DNA from 2 places in the Streptosporangium roseum DSM 43021 genome. Region 2 is predicted to be linked to the other one. Evidence: riboswitches for the same ligand, from Rfam matches in the RefSeq annotation. Region 2 holds a riboswitch; the other holds the start of a gene.
What was found. A riboswitch is a leader RNA that binds a small molecule or an ion and turns the genes downstream of it on or off. The one in region 2 is predicted to bind glycine.

Region 1 (7,948 bases), 2.6 Mb from region 2:
TCCCCCTGCTCTTCCTCGCCCACCACGACGCCTGGTACGCGGATGTGGCCGGAATCGTCGGCTGGTCGCTCGCGATCTGGGGCACAGGTCTGTACTGGTGGTCCGGGGTGCTGTATTGGGTACAGGTGCGGCAGCTCGCCAAAGGAGCCAAACGCCTTAAGAGGTGATGTGTGAAGGCCGTCGTGATGGCGGGCGGGGAGGGGACACGGCTCCGGCCGATGACCGCCAACCAGCCCAAACCCCTGTTGCCCGTGATCAACCGGCCGATCATGGAGCATGTGCTCCGCCTGCTGAGACGGCACGGGCTCACCGAGACCGTGGTGACCGTGCAGTTCCTGGCGGCCCTGGTCCGCAACTACTTCGGCGACGGCGACGAGCTCGGCATGAGCCTGTACTACGCCACCGAGGACACCCCGCTCGGCACCGCCGGCAGCGTCAAGAACGCCGCCGACAAGCTCCGCGACGACCGCTTCCTGGTCATCTCCGGCGACGCGCTCACCGACATCGACCTGACCGACATGATCCGGTTCCACCGTGAGAACGGCGCGCTGGTCACCATCGGGCTCAAACGGGTGCCCAACCCGCTGGAGTTCGGCATCGTCATCGTCGACGACCACGGCCGGGTGGAGCGCTTCCTGGAGAAGCCCACCTGGGGCCAGGTCTTCTCCGACACCGTCAACACCGGCATCTACGTGATGGAGCCGGAGGTCCTCGACGAGATAGCCGCCGGCGTGCCGGTCGACTGGTCGGCGGACGTCTTCCCCCGCCTGCTGGCGCGCGGCGCCCCCCTGTACGGCTACGTCGCCGAAGGCTACTGGGAGGACGTCGGCACCCACGAGAGCTACCTCAGGGCCCAGGCCGACGTGCTGTCCGGCCGGGTCAGGGTGGACACCGACGCCTTCGAGGTCTCGCCCGGCGTATGGGTGGCCGAGGGCGCCTCGGTGGACACCGACGCCGTGCTCAAGGGCCCGCTCTACATCGGCGACTACGCCAAGGTCGAGGCGGGGGCCGAGCTGCGCGAATACACCGTCCTGGGCAGCAACGTGGTGGTCCGCGAGGGCGCCTTCCTGCACCGCGCCGTCGTCCACGACAACGTCTACGTCGGGCCCCGCGCCCACCTGCGCGGCTGCGTCGTCGGCAAGAACACCGACCTGATGACCGGCGTCAGGATCGAGGAGAGCGCCGTCGTCGGCGACGAGTGCATCATCGAGGCCGAGGCCTACGTCTCCTCCGGGGTCAAGGTCTACCCGTTCAAGACCATCGAGGCCGGGGCGGTGGTCAACACCAGCGTCATCTGGGAGCCGCGCGGCCAGCGCAACCTGTTCGGCCCGCGCGGCGTGTCCGGGCTGGTCAACGTGGAGATCACCCCCGAGCTGTGCGTACGGCTGGCCAGCGCCTACGCCACAACGCTCAAGAAGGGCGCCTCGGTCATCACCTCCCGCGACTCCTCGCGCGCCGCGCGGGCGCTGAAGCGGGCCGTGATCAGCGCCCTGAACGCCAGCGCGATCAACGTGCTCGACCTGGAGGCGGCCCCGCTGCCGGTCACCCGCTTCCACACCGCCAGGGAGAACGCCGTCGGCGGCATCGCGCTGCGCACCACCCTGGGGGACCCGCAGAGCGTGGACATCGTCTTCATGGACGAGCGCGGCGCGGACCTGTCCCAGGCGGCCCAGCGCAAGCTGGACCGGGTCTTCTCCCGGCAGGAGTTCCGCCGGGCCTTCCCCGGCGAGATCGCCGAGCTCAGCTTCCCCGCCAGGGCCGTCGAGGACTACACCCACGAGCTGCTGCGCTGCGTCGACATGGCCGGGGTCCGCGACGCCGACATGAAGGTCGTGGTGGACTGCGCGGGCGGCACCTCCTCCCTGGTGCTCCCCAGCCTCCTCGGCCGGGTGGGGGTGGACGTGCTCACCGTCAACAACCGGCTGGACGACGCCTCGCCCACCGAGACCCTCGCCGAGCGCCGGCGTGACCTGCAGCGCCTGTCGGAGCTCGTCAGCTCCTCCAGGGCGGCCTTCGGGGTGCGGTTCGACCCCGTGGGGGAGCGGGTCGCGCTCGTCGACGAGATGGGCCAGCTGATCAGCGAGGAGCGCGCCCTGCTGGTGGTGCTGGACCTGGTCGCCGCCGAGCGGCGCGGCGGCCGCGTGGCGCTGCCGGTCACCACCACCCGCGTGGCCGAGCAGGTCTCCCGCTTCCACGGGGTGCAGGTCGAATGGACCTCCACCGCGATCGACGCGCTCACCGCCTCCGCCCGGGGCCAGGACATGATCTTCGCGGCGGACGGGCGGGGCGGCTTCGTCGTGCCCGAGTTCGGCCCCACGGTGGACGGCCTGGCGGTGTTCCTGCGCCTGCTCGGCCTGGTCGCCAGGACCCGGCTGTCGCTCAGCCAGATCGACGCCAGGATCCCCGAGGCCAAGCTGCTTCGCCGTACCGTCCCGACCCCCTGGGCGGCCAAGGGGGTGGTGATGCGCTCGGTGATCGAGGCCGCCGAGCACCACCGCATCGACACCACCGACGGGGTACGGGTGGTGGCCGAGGACGGCAGCTGGGCGCTGGTGCTGCCCGACCCGGCCGAGGCCGTCACCCACCTGTGGGCCGAGGGGACGGACGTCGACTCGGCGCAGAGCCTGCTGGAGCACTGGGCGCGGGTGGTGGAGGAGGCGGCGGCCACGTGAGGGAGCCCGGCCGCCGGGGCCGGCCCGGCGCTCCGGGCGGCGGGGAGGGACACCCGGCGCCGCGGGACGCGGGGCGGTCCGCGCGACCAGGTGTGACAAACCCCGCGCGGCGGCATGGACCGGGGGCGCCACCCGGCTGTAACTTTGTCACCGACCGAACCCGCGGTCGAGCGTCTGCCTTGATCTCTGCTTCTCAACGGTGTATGTTGCGGCATTCGCAGTCTGAGAAAATACTTGAGAAGCGAAGAAGCGAGGCGCGCATCCCTGAGTACCGTTGCCGCGTCTTCGCGGTAGGAGGCCGAGCCGATCGATGCCGAGCGTCTACTGCACGCAGTGCGGTCATGCCAACCCTGAGGATGCCCGTTTCTGTTCACGATGCGGGTCGCCGCTGACCAGGGCCGTCGACACCCCCGGAGACAGCACCTCGACCATCTCCCTCTCCGGGATCGAGGCCTATGAGGCGGAGACCGGAGAGACGCTTCTCGCCGAGCGGCACGCCGTCGAGCAGCTGCCCCCGGGCACCGCTCTGCTGGTCGCCATGCGCGGTCCCAACGCCGGTAGCCGCTTCCTGCTGGACAGCGATCTCACCACCGTGGGCCGCCACCCGGAGAGTGACATCTTCCTCGACGACATCACCGTGTCGCGCCGCCATGTGGAGTTCTACCGCCGCGGCGGCGGCGTCTTCACCGTCCGTGACGTCGGCAGCCTGAACGGCACCTACGTCAACCGCGAGCGGATCGAGGAGGTCCCGCTGTACGGCGGGGACGAGGTCCAGATCGGCAAGTTCCGGCTGGTCTTCCTCACCCGTGGCGCCGCTGGAGGATGATGAGCTCGCAGGCCGCTCGTGCGCACATGAGCATCGGGGAGGTGCTCGCTCTCCTGCAGGGCGAGTTCCCCGATGTCAGCATCTCCAAGATTCGTTTCCTGGAGGGCGAGGGGTTGATCGAGCCGGAGCGCAGTCCCTCCGGCTATCGAAAATTCACCTACGCCGACGTCGAGCGGCTCCGCTACATCCTCAGCGAGCAGCGTGACCGCTACCTGCCGCTGCGTGTGATCAAGGATCAGCTTGAGGCGGCCGACCGCGAGGAGCGGCCGGTCGCGCGCCCGCGCGCCGTCCCCGACGACGCGCCCCCCGAGGTCCGCCTCACCCGTGAGGAGCTGCTCGCCGCCGCCGAGCTCAACGAGGAGACCCTCGCCGAGCTGGAGGACTACGGCCTGCTGGCCGCGGTGGCCCGCTACTACGACGCCGAGGCCCTGGCCGTGGCCCGCAGTGTCGGGGCCCTCGCCGCCTTCGGGCTGCACGCCCGCCACCTGCGTGCGGTCAAGGCCGCCGCCGAGCGCGAGGCCGGCCTCGTGGAGCAGGCCATCGCCCCGCTGCTGCGCCGTCGCGGCCCCGGCGCCATCGACCGGGCCGACGAGACGGCCAGGGAGATTTCCGGCCTCCTGCTGGAATTGCACGCCTCTCTGCTGCGTTCCGGCGTGCGTGGGGTGCTGGGCCGGTGACAACCTGACCAGGCACTCGTACCCCCACGAGTGTTACGTTGAACAAACCGGTCGGAATCCAGCGAAGACGGAGCAGCCCGTGTTGCAGATGGAGGTCGTGGGCGTTCGGGTTGAGATGCCCTCCAACCAGCCAATTGTTCTGCTGAAGGAGGCACATGGGGAGCGTTACCTGCCGATCTGGATCGGCATGACGGAGGCGACGGCGATCGCCATGGCCCAGGCCGAGGAGCCGCCGCCGCGGCCGCTCACTCACGACCTGTTCCGTGACGTGCTCGACGCGCTCGGCGTCCGGCTGAGCACGGTGAACATCGTGGCCCTCCGTGACGGGATCTTCTTCGCCGACCTCGTGTTCTCCAACGGGGTCGAGGTGAGTGCCCGTCCCTCTGACTCGATCGCCTTGGCACTTCGCACCGGCGCACGTATCTTCGCCAGTGAGGACGTGGTCCGGGAGGCCGGGGTGATCATCCCTGACGACCAGGAGGACGAGGTGGAGAAGTTCAGGGAGTTCCTTGACACAATCACGCCCGAGGACTTCGGTCGCGCGGGGTAGGAATTTCGGTGCATTTACGCTTCACGACGCGCCGAGTGGGGTCGTTGACTGAGCTTGGCCCCAGTCCTACGGTGCAAGTGAAACCCACGGCCGTGCGCAAACCCCCAGATCAGGCCGTGGGATGAGAGAAAGCCGGAGGTCCGCGTGGCGGTCAGCAGCGGCGAGGGTAGAAACGCCGATCAGGATGACCCGGAACGGCGCCAGTCGGCACGTCAGCGCGCGGGTGAAGAGGGTCTGCTTTTCGACGGGCAGCCGGTGAAAGCGCCCGCCGACATCGGATATCGAGGGCCCACCGCGTGCGCGGCCGCCGATATCACCTATCGGCAGCTGGACTACTGGGCGCGCACCGGCCTGGTCGAGCCCACCGTGCGGGCCGCCCACGGCTCGGGTTCCCAGAGACTGTACGGCTTCCGCGACATCCTGGTGCTCAAGGTCGTCAAACGACTGCTCGACACCGGCGTCTCCCTCCAGCAGATCCGCATCGCCGTACAGCACCTGCGTGACCGAGGTGTCAACGACCTCGCCCAGATCACACTGATGAGCGACGGGGTCAGCGTCTACGAGTGCACCTCGCCCGACGAGGTCATCGACCTTCTCCAGGGCGGTCAGGGCGTCTTCGGTATCGCGCTGGGCCGGGTGTGGCAGGAGGTGGAGGGCTCCCTCGCGGATCTTCCCGGCGAGCGCGCGGAGTCCGGCCAGGGCCCTTTAGACGATCATCACGCCGATGAGCTGGCCCGCCGCCGCAGAGCTCGGCGTACGGGGTAAAGTTAGTCTCGCTGCTGACCCTGTGCGGGAGAGACCCCGACATGATCGGGGCGCCGAAGGAGCAACCTCCCCGGAATCTCTCAGGCACCCGGTACCGCACGGACGAGGCGACTCTGGAAAGCAGGTGCGTCCGCCAGGCGCGTCTCACCGACGGTGAAAGCCTCCCCGGCAAGGGGGGGTGAAGCTCTCAGGTCGAGGTGACAGAGGGGGAGATCCGGCATACGCCCGCGCCCAGCGCCGGTCTCCACCACCTCGGGAGGCTTCCCATGACCGACCTGTCACCGCTCAGCGAGCTCATCTCTCCGCCGTTCGCCACCCGCCATATCGGGCCCGCGGACGCCGACCAGACCCGCATGCTGGAGGCGGTCGGATTCGCCTCCACCGCCGACCTGGTCGCGGTGACCGTGCCGGAGGCGATCCGGGCCAAGGACCGCCTCCGCCTGCCCCCGGCGGCGAGCGAGACCGAGGCACTCGCCGAGCTGCGCGCCCTGGCCGCGCGCAACAGCGTGCTCACCTCGATGATCGGCCTGGGCTACCACGACACGATCACCCCGGGCGTCATCCGGCGCAACCTCCTGGAGAACCCGGGCTGGTACACCGCCTACACGCCCTACCAGCCGGAGATCTCCCAGGGCCGGCTGGAGGCCCTGATCAACTTCCAGACGGTCGTCTCCGACCTGACCGCGCTCGACGTCGCCGGCGCCTCCCTGCTGGACGAGGCCACCGCCGCCGCCGAGGCGATGACCCTGGCCCGCCGCGCCGGCCGTGCCAAGTCGGACGTGTTCGTGGTGGACGCAGACGCGCTGCCGCAGACCAAGGCCGTGCTGCGCACCAGGGCCGAGCCGCTCGGCATCGAGCTGGTCGAGAGCGACTTCACCGCCGAGCTCCCCGAGTGCTTCGGCGTGCTCGTGCAGTATCCCGGCGCCAGCGGGCGGGTCAGGGACTTCCGCTCCATCGCCGACGCCGCCCACGCGCGCGGCGCCCAGGTGGTCGCCGCCGCCGACCTGCTGGCCCTCACCCTGCTCGCCGCGCCCGGCGAGTTCGGCGCCGACATCGCGATCGGCTCCTCCCAGCGCTTCGGCGTCCCGCTGGGCTTCGGCGGCCCGCACGCGGCCTACATGGCCGTCCGGGACGGCCTGCAGCGGCAGATGCCGGGCCGGCTGGTGGGCGTCTCCCAGGACGCCGACCTGCGTCCCGCATACCGGCTCGCGCTGCAGACCCGTGAGCAGCACATCCGCCGGGAGAAGGCGACCAGCAACATCTGCACCGCGCAGGTCCTCCTCGCGGTGATCGCCGGCATGTACGCCGTCTACCACGGGCCCGAGGGCCTGCGCCGGATCGGCCGGCGCATCCACCGGCACGCCGTCGTGCTCGCCGAGGGGCTGCGCCACGGCGGCGTCGAGGTCGTGCACGACACCTTCTTCGACACCGTGCTCGCCCGCGTGCCCGGCCGCGCGGCCGAGGTCGTCGCCGCGGCCCGCGACAACGGGGTCAACCTGCGCCTGGTCGACGCCGACCACGTGGGCGTCACCTGCGACGAGAAGACCGAGCTCCTCCACCTGGAGCAGGTCCTGGCCGCCTTCGAGGTCAGCGGCGCGGTCCTGACCGACCTGGACGCCGCCGCGCACGACGCGCTGCCCGCCGCCCTGGCGCGTGTCAGCGACTACCTGACCCACCCGGTCTTCCACAGCCACCGGTCCGAGACGTCCATGCTGCGCTACCTGCGCAGGCTCCAGGACAAGGACATCGCGCTCGACCGGTCGATGATCCCGCTGGGCTCCTGCACCATGAAGCTCAACGCGACCACCGAGATGGAGCCGATCACCTGGCCGGAGTTCGCCGGGCTGCACCCCTACGCCCCGGAGGAGCAGGCCGCGGGCTACCTTGAGCTGATCAAGGAGCTGGAGGGCTGGCTGGCCGAGGTCACCGGCTACGACGCCGTGTCGATCCAGCCCAACGCGGGCTCCCAGGGCGAGTTCGCCGGCCTCCTGGCGATCCGCGCCTACCACAAGGCGCGCGGTGAGTCCGGCCGCGACGTCTGCCTGATCCCGTCCTCCGCGCACGGCACCAACGCCGCCAGCGCCGTCATGGCGGGCATGCGCGTCGCCGTGGTCGCCTGCGACGACGAGGGCAACGTGGACCTCGACGACCTCAACGCCAAGATCGACAAGCACCGCGGCCAGCTCGCCGCGATCATGGTGACCTACCCCTCCACGCACGGCGTCTACGAGGAGACCATCACCCAGATCTGCGAGCGGGTGCACGAGGCCGGCGGCCAGGTCTACGTCGACGGCGCCAACCTCAACGCGCTGGTCGGCCTGGCCAAGCCGGGCGAGTTCGGGGCGGACGTGTCCCACCTGAACCTGCACAAGACCTTCTGCATCCCGCACGGCGGCGGCGGCCCGGGCGTCGGCCCCGTCGCGGTCCGCGCGCACCTCGCCGACTACCTGCCCGGCCA
Region 2 (7,948 bases):
GGCCACCGCCCGCCGGTTCGCCGAGGAGGGGGCCCGCGTCGTGTGCGTGGACCTGGACGAGGCGAGCGGGTCGGCGGCCGCGGCCGAGGTGGGCGGCCTGTTCGTCAAGGCCGACGTCACCGTCGAGGCCGACGTCGTCCGGATGTACCAGACGGCGTTCGACACCTACGGCAGCGTGGACATCGCCTTCAACAACGCGGGCATCTCGCCGCCGGAGGACGACTCGATCCTGGAGACCGGCATCGACGCCTGGCGCAGGGTGCAGGAGGTCAACCTCACCTCGGTCTACCTGTGCTGCAAGCACGCCATCCCCTACATGCGGCGCCAGGGCAAGGGGTCGATCATCAACACCGCGTCCTTCGTGGCCGTGATGGGCTCGGCCACCAGCCAGATCTCCTACACCGCGTCCAAGGGCGGGGTGCTGGCCATGTCCCGCGAACTCGGCGTGCAGTTCGCCCGCGAGGGCATCCGGGTCAACGCGCTCTGCCCGGGACCGGTCAACACTCCGCTGCTGCAGGAGCTGTTCGCCAAGGACCCCGAGCGGGCGCAGCGCCGCCTGGTGCACATCCCGGTCGGCCGGTTCGCCGAGGCCTCCGAGATCGCCGCCGCGGTGGCGTTCCTGGCCTCCGACGACGCGAGCTTCGTCACCGGGTCGGAGTTCCTGGTGGACGGCGGCATCTCGAGCGCCTACGTCACCCCCCTGTGATCGTCCCCGGACAGGACGGCGGCGTCCGGGCGCACCCCCGGCCGCCACCGTGGACGGCGCCCGGGTTTGCCCACCCCATACCTTCTCCTCGATAACGTGCCGGGAGTTCCTCGGTGACCGTGCCGGGAGGCGGGCACGGCCCCCGCGTCCCGGCACCCGGCACCCGGCAAGAAAGAGATCATGTCCCGTCCCGTCATCGGCATCACCTGCTACGTCGAGCCCGCGAAGTTCACCGTCTGGGAGATGACCACCGCGCTCCTGCCGTACGACTACGTCGACCACGTGGTCCGTGCGGGCGGGCAGCCGGTGATCCTGCCTCCGGCGGGCGACCCGGCCGCGCTGGCGGGACGGCTGGACGGGCTGATCCTGGCCGGTGGCGGCGACGTCGATCCGGCCCGGTACGGCGCGGCCCCGCACGAGCGGACCGGCAACGTCCGGGGTTTCCGCGACGACGCCGAGTTCGGGCTGGTGCGGGCGGCCCTGGAGCGGGGCATCCCGTTCCTGGGGGTCTGCCGGGGCCTGCAGGTCCTGAACGTCGCCCTCGGCGGCACCCTCCGGCAGCACCTGCCCGACGTGGTCGGCCACAGCGGGCACGCCCCGGCCCCCGGCGGCTTCGGCCGGATGCCGGTACGGCCGGTGCCCGGCAGCCGGCTCGCCAAGATCCTCGGCGTCGAGACCGCGGACGTGGCCCACTACCACCACCAGGCCGCCGACCGGCTGGGCGCGGGCCTGACCGCGACCGCCCACGCCGACGACGGCACGGTCGAGGCGGTGGAGCTGGAGGACCACCCGTTCGCCGTCGCCGTCCAGTGGCATCCCGAGGCCGACGACGAGAGCCTGCTGTTCGAAGAACTCGTACGGCAGACCCGTTCCTGACCTGTACGGCCGCCTCCAGACCTGTACGACCGCCTTCGGACCTGTACGACCGCCTTCGGACCTGTACGACCTGTACGGCCGCCTCAGGACCTGTACGGCCGCCTCAGGACCGCCTCTTCAGCCGTCTCCGGACCACCCCGAAGCACGCCGGGACGCCCGGAACCCCTCCGAACCGCTCCCAACGGCGAGAACACGCCGTCCGGGGGATTTCGCTCGGCCGGTGCGGACGGTTAGGCTGGCTACGACACCGATGAATCCCGTGCGGGAGAGCGTCCTGACATCCAGACCAGGACCCCTGAAGGAGCAAGCCCTCCCCGCGAACCTCTCAAGGCAAAGGACCGTACGGGTAGGTGACCTCTGGAAAGCAGGCCTGACGGCCTCGCCGAAGGTGAAAGTCCGGCAAAAACCGGGCGAAGCTCTCAGGCATCGATGACAGAGGGGGAGGATGCTCTCATCTGACCCCTGCCTGAGGTGCGAACATGTCCCGATCCACGCCGCTGCGCGGTGTCCACGAGACCCTCGGCGCGACGCTGACCGACTTCGCGGGCTGGCTGATGCCGCTGCGCTACGGCAGCGAGTCCACCGAGCACAACGCGGTCCGCCAGGCGGCGGGCCTGTTCGACCTGTCCCACATGGGCGAGATCTTCGTGACCGGCCCGCAGGCCGGCGAGGCCCTCGACTACGCGCTGGTCGGCCACCTCTCCGCCCTTGAGCCGGGCCGCGCCCGCTACACGATGATCGTCGACCCCTCCGGCGGCGTGCTGGACGACCTGATCGTCTACCGCCTGGCGGACGAGGAGTTCATGGTCGTCGCCAACGCCTCCAACTACCCGCGGGTCGCCGCCGAGCTCACCGAGCGCGCCAAGGCCTTCGACGCCGCCGTGGAGGACCGCTCCGAGCAGTACGCGCTGGTCGCGGTCCAGGGCCCGCACTCCCGCGCCATCCTGGGCGAGCTGACCGACGCCGACCTCGACGGGCTCAAGTACTACGCCGGCCTGCCCGCCACGGTGGCCGGCCGCGAGGCCCTCGTCGCCCGCACCGGATACACCGGCGAGGACGGCTTCGAGCTGTTCGTCGCGGCGGACGACGCCGAGCCGCTCTGGGCCGCGCTCACCGAGGCGGGCGAGCCGTACGGGCTGCTCCCGGCCGGGCTGTCGGCGCGCGACACCCTCCGCCTGGAAGCGGGCATGCCGCTGTACGGAAACGAGCTGTCGGCCGACCTGACTCCGTTCGACGCGGGGCTCGGCCGTGTGGTGAGGTTTGACAAGCCGGGTGACTTCGTCGGCCGGGCCGCCCTGGAGCCGCTCAAGGACGTCCCGCCGAGCCGTCGCCTGGTCGGACTGGTCGCGACAGGCCGCCGGGTGCCCCGGCACGGCTATCCGGTGGTCTCCGCGGACGGCGCCGTCGTCGGCGAGGTCACCAGCGGAGCGCCCTCCCAGTCCCTGGGCAGGCCCATCGCCATGGCCTACGTGGACGGCGACCTGTCCACCGGCCTGGCGGTGGACATCCGGGGCAGTCGCGAACCGGTCGATGTTGTCGAACTGCCTTTCTACAGGAGGAAAAAATGAGCAGCATTCCCGATGACCTGCACTACACCAAGGAGCACGAGTGGATCTCGGGCATCGATGACGGCCTGACCCTCACCGTGGGCATCACCGCCTACGCCGCCGAGGCGCTGGGTGACGTGGTCTACGTGCAGGTCCCCGAGGTCGGGACGGCGGTCAGCGCAGGTGACGCCGTCGGCGAGGTCGAGTCGACCAAGTCGGTGAGCGACATCTTCGCCCCCGTGGGCGGTGAGATCGTCGAGGTCAACCAGGCGGTCGTGGACGACCCGTCCCTGGTCAACAGCGACTCCTACGGGGAGGGCTGGCTGTTCCGCGTCCGTCTTGAGGGCGACGCCGACGACCTGCTGTCCGCCGAGGAGTACACCGCTCTCACTTCAGGCGAGTCCTGAAATTTCTCCTCTTGCGCCGTGATCATGCGCGTCATCCGGCGCGCATGATCACGGCGATGTGAAGGCAGGGACCAGATCAATGGCGATCAGCGTCTTCGATCTCTTCAAGATCGGAATCGGCCCGTCCAGCTCGCACACCGGCGGGCCGATGGCCGCCGCGCACAAATTCGCCCGCGGCCTCGACCAGGACGGGCTCCTGGACAAGACCGCCGGAGTCGAGGTGATCCTGTACGGCTCACTCGGACTGACCGGCAAGGGCCACGGCAGCGACAAAGCCGTCCTTCTCGGACTGTCGGGCGAGAAGCCGGAGCTCGTGGACGTCGACACCGTCGACGACCGGCTGGCCGCCATGCGCGCCTCCGGGACGATCCTCCTGTACGGCTCGCGCGAGATCCCCTTCGTCGTCGGCGAGCATCTCGTCTTCGAACGCAAGATCTCGCTGCCGCACCACCCCAACGGCATGCGCTTCACCGCCCTGTCCGAGACGGGCGAGCCGCTCCGCGAGAAGGTCTACTACTCGGTGGGCGGCGGCTTCGTCGTGGACGAGAACGCCACCGGCGCCGATCGGATCAAGCCCGACGACACCGCCCTGCCGTACCCCTTCACGACAGCCGCCGAACTGCTCACCCACTGCGCGGAGACCGGCCTGTCGATCTCCGGGCTGATGCTGGAGAACGAGAAGGCCTTCGGCCGCTCGGAGCAGGAGATCCGCGAGCAGTTGCTGAACCTGTGGCGGGTCATGGCCGAGTGCGTCCGGCGCGGCACCGCCAAGGAGGGCGTGCTGCCCGGCGGGCTGAAGGTCAGGCGCCGGGCCCACCAGCTCTACCGGCGGCTGCAGAGCGAGTCCCCCGAGAAGGACCCGCTCCAGGCCATGGACTGGGTCTCGCTGTACGCCCTCGCGGTGAACGAGGAGAACGCGGCGGGCGGCCGGATCGTCACCGCCCCGACCAACGGCGCCGCGGGCATCGTCCCGGCCGTGCTCACCTACTACGACCGCTTCACCCCCAAGTCCGACGACGAGGGCGTGGTCCGCTTCCTGCTCACCGCCGGGGCGATCGGCGTGCTGTTCAAGGAGAACGCCTCCATCTCCGGCGCCGAGGTCGGCTGCCAGGGCGAGGTCGGCTCGGCCTGCTCCATGGCCGCCGCCGGGCTCACCGAGGTGCTGGGCGGCACCCCGGAGCAGGTCGAGAACGCCGCCGAGATCGGCATCGAGCACAACCTGGGCCTGACCTGCGACCCCATCGGCGGCCTGGTCCAGATCCCGTGCATCGAGCGCAACGCGGTGGCCTCGATCAAGGCCATCGCCGCCGCCCGGATCGCGCTGCGCGGCGACGGCCGCCACTTCGTCTCCCTGGACAAGGCCATCAAGACGATGCGCGACACCGGCCGCGACATGCTCGACAAGTACAAGGAGACCAGCCGGGGCGGCCTGGCCGTCAACGTCATCGAGTGCTGAACGGGGCGCCCGGCGGCAAGTCGCCGGGTGCCCACCCCGCGGGCCTCCCGGGCGAACGCCCCGCGGGCCCCTCGACCTGTCCGGCAAACAGGTCAATCGGCATGATCTTCATCATCTCGTACAGGACCGCCCGTCCTCGCGCCTATGCTGGGGTGCCTTGTCGCGGAGGCTCCCGTCACGGAGCCCTCCTGTCGCGGAGACTCGGGAGGTTCTGGTGTCAGCGGGAGTACGCCCGGCGAGCCGCTTCCTCCGCGCCCACTGGCTCTTCCTGGCCGCGCTGCTGGCCGGCGCCGGGCTCAGGACCCTGGCCGTGCTCGGCTACCGGCCCGCCCTGTGGTTCTGGGCCGACTCCTTCGTCTACCTCAACGCGGGACTCGACCCCCGCCCCCTGGAGTCGCGCCCCTCGGGCTACTCGCTGTTCCTGTGGGCGCTGCAGCCGCTGTCGAGCGTCCAGGCCGTGGTCGTGGTCCAGCACCTGCTCGGCCTGGCCGTGGCCGCCTGCGTCTACCTCCTGCTGCGCCGCCTGGGCGGCCTGCCCGGCTGGGGCGCGACACTCGCCGCGCTGCCGGTGCTGCTGGACGTCCACCAGATCCAGCTCGAACACCTCGTCATGGCCGACCTGCTCATGGAGTTCCTGGCGGTGCTGGCGGTCACGCTGCTGCTGTGGTGGCGGCGGCCGCCGGTCTGGGTCGCCCTCCTCGCCGGGTTCCTGCTCGCCGCCGCGACCGTCACCCGGACGATCGGGCTGCCGCTGATCGCCGTGGTGCTGGTCTGCCTGGTCATCGGCCGCGCCGGCTGGAAGGCGGTCACCGCCACCGCGCTGGCCGCCGCGATCGGCCTGGGCTCCTACGCCGCCTGGTTCGGCTCCGAGTACGGCACCTACGGGCTGACCCGCGGAAACGCCTTCCTGTGGGCGCGCACGGCGACCTTCGCCGACTGCGCGAAGATCAAACCGACCGGGCCGGAGGCCGCCCTCTGCCTCACCGAGCCACTCAGCGAGCGCAAGCCCCCACCGGTCTACATCTGGGACGGCGCGTCGCCGCTCAACAAGATCAAGGGCACCTGGGCCGAACGCGACAGGCTCGCCGGCGACTTCGCCACCCAGGCCATCAAGGCACAGCCCCTGGACTTCCTCCGGGCGGGCCTGACCGACGTGGCCCACATCTTCGCCTGGGACCGCAGGGTCTACCCCACCCCCGGCCCGCAGAGCGCGTACATCTTCCCCGAGACGGCCAGGCCCTTCCCCAAGGGGACCGCCTCCCAGGGGAAGACCGCCCAGGAGCTGACCATCGCCTACCAGGGCGCCTCCGGCGCGCCCTCCCTGGCCGAGCCTTATGCCGGCTGGCTGCGCGCCTACCAGCAGTACGGCTTCCTCCGCGGCCCGTTCGTCGCCGCGATCCTGCTGATCGGCCTCGCCGGCGTCCTGCTCCGCCTGCGGCGGCTCGGCGGCCCCGCGCTGATGCCGTGGGCCGCGGGCACCGTCCTGCTGGCCCTGCCGCCCTTCATCGCGGCCTTCGACCACCGCTACGTGGTGCCCGCCCTGCCGCTGGCGTGCCTGGCCGCCGGACTGGCCTTCGGCCCCCGGCGGCGCTCAGCGACGCCGCACGTGCAGCCGGACGACCGCTCCGAGCCCGTCGTGGCCGACCGTCCTGCGGACCTTGCCCACGGCGTCCTTGTTCAGCCGCGCCACGAGTTTGGCGACGTCCGTCTCTGGCCCGCAGACGACCCCGATCCGCAGCCGGTCGCCCGCCACCGACCTGACCTGGATGCGCCTGAGCCCTTCGACTTCTTTAAGCGCGACCCCCAGCATCGCGGTCCCGCTCCCCGTCCGGCTCCCCCACCGCCCCCACCCCACGGCGCCCAGCACCCACCGGATCGCCAGCAGCGTCAGCGCCATCAGTAGCAGCGCGACCAGCCACCCCACCAGCGGATGCTCGGCCAGATAGCCCGGGATCCCCTTGTTCAGGATCCGGTCCCCACGCGGCTGGGGGAGCTTGCCCTGCCCCCGCAGGAACCCGTAGAGCCCGGCCCCGGCCAGCACCGCTCCGGTGACGGCCAGGCCGATCCGGTTGCCCAGGTACGCCTTCATCAGATCCCCCGCCTGCGCAGCCGTACCACGACCTCACCTCCGCACATCGCGCCCAGACCTGCCATCCGGTCGCCGACCGCCGTACCGACCTGACGCAGCAGGTGCCCGGTCCGGTCAGCGTCGCTGACCACCGTGATCTCGATGTTCCGCCATCCGAGACGGACCCGCGCCCTGCCCACGTCGTTGACCGACTCGGCCGCCGCCCGCAGCGTACGGCGGAGCCCCGACCTGGTCAGGCCCATCACCATCCGGGGATCGGCGGCCTCCAGCGGCACCAGCCGGGTCCTCCCCGGCAGCACCGCGAGCCCGAGCAGCAGGACCCCGGCCGCCGCCGCGAGCAGCGCCAGGGCGAGCGGGCCGGAGTCGGACCATCTCGACTCACCGGCCCAGGCGGCGAACTGCCGGTACGGCATCCGCCCGAACGGCGAGTCCGTCACCAGGCCGACCGTCGTCCCGGTCGCGGCCGCCAGCGCGACGGACACCGTCAGGGCGACCACCACACCGGCCGGGGTCCTGCCCGGCCTCAGCAGCCGCAGCGACCGGCGGCGGACCGCCTGCAGGCTCTCACCGCCCGCCGTGCCGCCCGCGCTCGACATGATGTCCTGGAGAGTGCTCATCACCCGGTCAGGTCTACGCGGCCCCGGCAGCCCGGGGGAGATCCGACCGGCCACTTTCACGATCTTGGGACCGCTCTGGCAGGAGAATTTACCGCCCCGACATTAACATGAATAATATTCATATTCGGTTGGATCAGGTTATCCTGCCGTCATGGATGACCGCCAGCGCTACGACCGGGCCACCGTACAACTGGATCCCCCCTTCGCCGTGCTCGACCTGGCAGCCCTGCGCTCCAACGCGTCCGGCATG

Region 1: linked by a shared signal. The riboswitch ahead of gcvP (aminomethyl-transferring glycine dehydrogenase) and the one ahead of gcvT (glycine cleavage system aminomethyltransferase GcvT) in region 2 are both predicted to bind glycine.

Annotation. Positions count from the first base shown of each region.
Region 1 is NC_013595.1:4,455,906-4,463,853, forward strand. It holds gene clsA (cardiolipin synthase ClsA) at 1-167, shown strand, start outside; gene SROS_RS19425 (mannose-1-phosphate guanyltransferase) at 171-2,672, shown strand; gene SROS_RS19430 (double zinc ribbon and FHA domain-containing protein) at 2,983-3,498, shown strand; gene ftsR (transcriptional regulator FtsR) at 3,525-4,175, shown strand; gene SROS_RS19440 (bifunctional nuclease family protein) at 4,255-4,725, shown strand; gene SROS_RS19445 (MerR family transcriptional regulator) at 4,870-5,490, shown strand; glycine riboswitch at 5,506-5,597, shown strand; gene gcvP (aminomethyl-transferring glycine dehydrogenase) at 5,757-7,948, shown strand, end outside.
Region 2 is NC_013595.1:1,868,321-1,876,268, reverse strand. It holds gene SROS_RS08470 (3-oxoacyl-ACP reductase) at 1-706, shown strand, start outside; gene SROS_RS08465 (gamma-glutamyl-gamma-aminobutyrate hydrolase family protein) at 887-1,582, shown strand; glycine riboswitch at 1,835-1,933, shown strand; glycine riboswitch at 1,934-2,028, shown strand; gene gcvT (glycine cleavage system aminomethyltransferase GcvT) at 2,062-3,150, shown strand; gene gcvH (glycine cleavage system protein GcvH) at 3,147-3,536, shown strand; gene SROS_RS08450 (L-serine ammonia-lyase) at 3,616-4,992, shown strand; gene SROS_RS08445 (hypothetical protein) at 5,207-6,895, shown strand; gene SROS_RS08440 (DUF6286 domain-containing protein) at 7,081-7,698, opposite strand; gene SROS_RS08435 (amino acid deaminase/aldolase) at 7,850-7,948, shown strand, end outside.